2 regions of the Pseudomonas sp. KU43P genome follow, and region 2 is predicted to be linked to the other one. Evidence: riboswitches for the same ligand, from Rfam matches in the RefSeq annotation. Region 2 holds a riboswitch; the other holds the start of a gene.
The links. Region 2 has a riboswitch for thiamine pyrophosphate ahead of KU43P_RS13340 (TenA family protein). Riboswitches for the same ligand answer to the same signal wherever they lie in the genome.
Positions count from the first base shown of each region.

Region 1 (2,462 bases), 2.4 Mb from region 2:
GGTGATGCGCCAGGCACCACTTGGCCATGATCGAACCGCCACGGCTGACGATGCCGGTGACCCGCTTGGCGGTCAGCGGCACGTAGCGCAGCAGCACGCCGGCGTGGATGGTGAAGTAGTCCACGCCCTGCTCCGCCTGTTCGATCAGGGTGTCGCGGAACAGCTCCCAGGTCAGGTCTTCGGCAACGCCGCCGACTTTTTCCAGGGCCTGGTAGATCGGCACAGTGCCGATCGGTACCGGCGAGTTGCGGATGATCCACTCTCGGGTTTCGTGAATGTGCTTGCCGGTGGACAGGTCCATGACCGTGTCCGAGCCCCAGCGGATACCCCAGGTCAGCTTGGCCACTTCTTCCTCGATCGAGGAACCCAGCGCGCTGTTACCGATGTTGCCGTTGATCTTCACCAGGAAATTGCGGCCGATGATCATCGGTTCCAGTTCCGGGTGGTTGATATTGGCCGGGATGATTGCGCGGCCGCGGGCGATCTCTTCGCGCACGAATTCGGCAGTGATCTCTTTCGGAATGCTCGCACCGAAGCTGTGGCCGGCGTGCTGCTGGCTGAGCAGGCCGGCGGCGCGCGCCTCCTGCAGCTTCATGTTCTCGCGGATGGCGACGTACTCCATCTCGGCGGTGATGATGCCCTGGCGGGCGTAGTGCATCTGCGTGACGTTTGCACCAGCCTTGGCACGGCGAGGGTTGCGCACATGGGCGAAGCGCAGCTTGGCCAGCTCGGCATCGCTCAGACGCTGCTGGCCGAAATTGGAGCTCAGGCCGGCCAGGCGCTCGGTGTCGCCACGCGCGTCGATCCAGGCCGAGCGCACATCGGCCAGGCCTTTGCGCACATCGATGACGACGCTGGGGTCGGTGTACGGGCCGGAGGTGTCATAGACCAGCACCGGCGCGTTGCTTTCGCCGCCGAAGTCGGTGGGGGTATCGTGCAGGCTGATTTCGCGCATGGGCACGCGAATGTCCGGGCGCGAGCCTTCGACATACACCTTGCGCGAACGCGGGAAAGGTTGCACGGACTGCTGGTCGACTTGGGCCGACTCGCTGAGGTTGATCGTTTTTTCTTGTTTGCTCATCACAGGCTCTCCAGACGTCTTCCTTGGGCGGATGTCGGGGTGAACCTGAAAGACGCGAACGCACCCCTTGACGGGTGTGCAGTGCCGGATGGAGGGGTGCCTTGAGCTGCATGCAGCTGTGACATTCCCGGACCTGGCACAAGAGGCTCCCCGGGAAGGCGAGCAATCTTGTTCCCTACGCAGGCGCTAACCTGATCAGGTTCAACGGGATCCGCACCTCTGCGATCTCAGCCTTTGCTTCAAGGCACCCCGACAAGAACATGCGCAGTCTAGACTGGAGTGGTCGGCAAAGCCAAGCGGGTAAATCGTAGTGATGATGAAAGGCACACTCGGCGATTGTTGCCGGCTGCACACGGCACTACACTGGCCCGTCATTCGATACTCAACAGTTCAGAAATTAAAATTTCGTACAAGGATTGCCTTTATGCTGCGCAAACTCTCACTGGCGATTGCCGTGTCTTGTGCGTCCAACGGAGTGGTCTGGGCAGCGGATGTGCCCACAACGGTGAAGACCGATCTGGTCAGCGTCTACCAGGAAGCGGTAGACAACAACGCCGATCTTGCCGCCGCCCGCGCCGATTATGGCGCCCGCCGCGAAGTGGTGCCCCAGGCCCGTGCCGGCCTGCTGCCGAACCTGTCGGCCGGTGCCGAGATGCTCAGCACGCGTACCAAGCTCGACGAACCATCGGCCACCACCAACCGTAGTGGCAACGCCTGGAATGCCACCCTGTCGCAGCCGATTTTTCGCGCCGACCGCTGGTTCCAGTTGCAGGCTGCCGAGGCCGTCAACGAGCAGGCAGCGCTGGAACTGTCGGCCACCGAGCAGAACCTGATCCTGCAGACCGCGCAAAACTACTTCGCCGTGCTGCGCGCCCAGGACAACCTGGCCGCGACCAAGGCCGAGGAAGCGGCGTTCAAGCGCCAGCTCGACCAGTCCAATGAGCGTTTCGACGTCGGCCTTTCCGACAAGACCGACGTGCTGCAATCCCAGGCCAGCTATGACACCGCGCGAGCTAACCGGATCATTGCCGAGCGCCAGGTGCAGGATGCCTTCGAAGCCTTGGTGACCTTGACCAACCGCGAGTACAGCTCGATCCAGGGTGTTGTCCACACCTTGCCAATCCAGGTGCCGACGCCCAACGACGCCAAGGCCTGGGTGGAAACCGCCGGGCGCCAGAACCTCAACCTGCTGGCCACCAACCACGCGGTTGACGCCGCCGAAGAAACCCTGCGCCAGCGCAAGGCCGGGCACGCGCCGACCCTTGATGCGGTGGCCCGCTACGAGAAAGGCGACAACGACAACTTCGGTTTCACCAACCCTTCGCCCTTCCCCGGCCAGCGCTACAGCGGTGACGTGGAGCAGACCAGCATCGGCCTGCAG
Region 1 covers NZ_AP019365.1:544,568-547,029, reverse strand. Annotated here, with positions in the region: gene thiC (phosphomethylpyrimidine synthase ThiC) at 1-1,081, opposite strand, end outside; TPP riboswitch at 1,237-1,343, opposite strand; gene KU43P_RS02425 (TolC family outer membrane protein) at 1,506-2,462, shown strand, end outside.
Region 1: another riboswitch for thiamine pyrophosphate. It lies ahead of thiC (phosphomethylpyrimidine synthase ThiC); the one in region 2 lies ahead of KU43P_RS13340 (TenA family protein).

Region 2 (2,462 bases):
CGAAACCGCCGTTGGCCGCAGGGTCGATCGGCAGCGCGTTGTAGTGGCGCATGAGGATCGGCTGGCCATAGCGCACCATCAGCAGCTTCGGAGGGAAGGTACCGTCGAAGGTCCACAGCGACTTGTGGTTCTGCAGTGGGAAGTTGGGGTGGAAACGGGTGTCGATACCTTTGGTCGTACCGATCGTGGTCGGGATATCCGAGGTTTGGTAGTACAGCCCGCCGGGCCCGAACTCGCCGACGGCGTAGTTGTGCAACTGCTTGCGGTCACGCAGCCCCTGGTTGATGCGCGCACCGGCCTGCGCAGTCTTGAACGCAGCCTGAGGGTAGAACTCGTTCCAGCGCTGGTGCGACCAGCCCTTTCCTGGTGGCCGGCCTTCGGCTGGCGAACCCACCGAATTGCGGTTGAGGAACAGCTCGATCTGCGCCTTCCACGGGTTGCGGTCTAGTACGTTGGAGTACTGGGTAGGGAAGGGGTACAGGCCCGGTTGCTTGAGGAAGGCTTCCAGGGCGTTGCCGTTCGGGCTGCTGCGGGCGACCACGTCGGGGTCCTGGGCGGGCGCTGCGCCGAGGGTGGGCACCGGGAAGGTCAGGCTCGGCGGGGGCAGGCTGGGGTCGAGCTTTTCCGGGCCGAACTCTTCGAACATCAGCAGTTGCTGAGTGTAGGGCAGGGCACCGAACAGCGGGCTGGGCTTGCCGTTGGTAGGGTAATTGCGCGAGGTCTGCAGCGCTGGCGGCAGTACGTTGTCGACACGGTTGGTAGCGCGGTCGCCAAATACCCCGTCCTTGAGTTCCAGCGAACCTTCGTTGGCCTCGGGCAGGTTGGACAGGTTCAGCAGTGCCGGGTTGGGGTCGGCCGGTTGGTCGTCGTAGTGCGAGGGATCCGTTGGAGGGGGTTCGCTCACGTCATCCAAGGACGAGGCCATCGCGCAGGTCAGGCCGAAGCTGACCATCAACGCGGTGACGGCGGTCAATTCGAAGGCGTGGCGCGTGGGGTGGAAGGTGGCATGTGTTTTCATTGCCGGATGCCTCGCTCGCAGCTAAATGGCTTGGTGCCATCAATGGCGTATTGCCCGTTTTAATCGGCTGGAGCAACGGTTGTGCCAATCGGCGTTTCGGTAATGGTTTGTCATACAAAACCTTGAAGGATCTGAGGCGCGCAAAACAACGGGGTGTCAAGAACTGGGGATTGGAACCCAGAAACGGGGTGGCGTGGGCCCAGTTTCGGTGGGCCTGCAAGTGCTTTTGGGGCATGGGCACGGGGAAATGGCGCTTGGCGACGTGGCCATCCTCCTGTATACCTGCTCAGCACCAAGGGGAGCCCGGCAAAGGGCTGAGAAACCGCAGCCAAGCGCGGTGACCCTTCGAACCTGATCCGGATCATGCCGGCGAAGGGATGGGACTGCCGACCTGCCTTTTTGCCGGCCTCACTGCGAGGCCGCTTCATGACCAACTCGAACGGCCTCGCTGTCACCCTTATGGAGGGCAGCACCTTGACCGAACGCTTCAGCGAAACCCTGCGTCGCCAGAACCAACCGACCTGGTCGGCCGCCGTCGGCCACCGCTTCGTCACCGAGCTTTGCGACGGCAGCGTGGCGGACCCGATCATGGTCCGCTACCTGATCCAGGACCATCGCTTCATCGACAGCTTCGTGACCCTGCTCGGCGCGGCCATCGCCACGGCCGACACCTTCGAGGCGCGCCTGCGCCTGGGCCGCTTCGCCGGCATGATCTGCAGCGACGAGAACACGTACTTCCTGCGCGCCTTCGAGGCCCTGGACGTGAGCCCAGCGCAGCGCGCCGAGCCTGCGGACACACTGCCTACCGCCGGTTTCAAGGCGATCATGCGCGAAGCTGCCGCCAGCCGTTCCTACGCGGCCGCCCTGGCGGTACTCAACGTCGCCGAGGGCCTTTACCTGGACTGGGCGCTCGAGGCACCCAAGCCACTGCCGGCGAACTTCGTCCACGCCGAGTGGATCACCCTGCACGACAACCCCGCGTTTGCCGATTTCGTCGCTTTCCTGCAAACCGAGCTGGACCGGGTCGGGCCACAGGAGCCTGAACTGAGCAGCGATTTCTACGCCCGTAGCGTGGCTTTGGAACTGGCCTTCTTCGATGCCATCTATGAGGAGCAAGCATGAGCATGGACATCTTCGCACGCCTGAAATCGGCAGCCGCGCCGCAGTGGGCCAGCTACGTGGACCACGACTTCGTTCGCCAGATGGGCGAGGGCACCTTGCCCGAGGCAGCGTTCCGTCAGTACCTGGTGCAGGACTACCTGTTTCTCATCCAGTTCGCCCGCGCCTGGGCATTGGCCGCCTACAAGAGCCGCCTGCCTGCCGACATTCGCGCCGCTCAGGCTGGCCTGGCGGCCATCCTTGATGAGACCGAACTGCACCTGCGGCTGTGCGCGCGCTGGGGTCTGACGCAGGCCGACATCGAGGCGGCGCCGGAACACCAGGC
Region 2 covers NZ_AP019365.1:2,936,529-2,938,990, reverse strand. Annotated here, with positions in the region: gene KU43P_RS13345 (Ig-like domain-containing protein) at 1-1,018, opposite strand, end outside; TPP riboswitch at 1,304-1,413, shown strand; gene KU43P_RS13340 (TenA family protein) at 1,493-2,140, shown strand; gene tenA (thiaminase II) at 2,137-2,462, shown strand, end outside.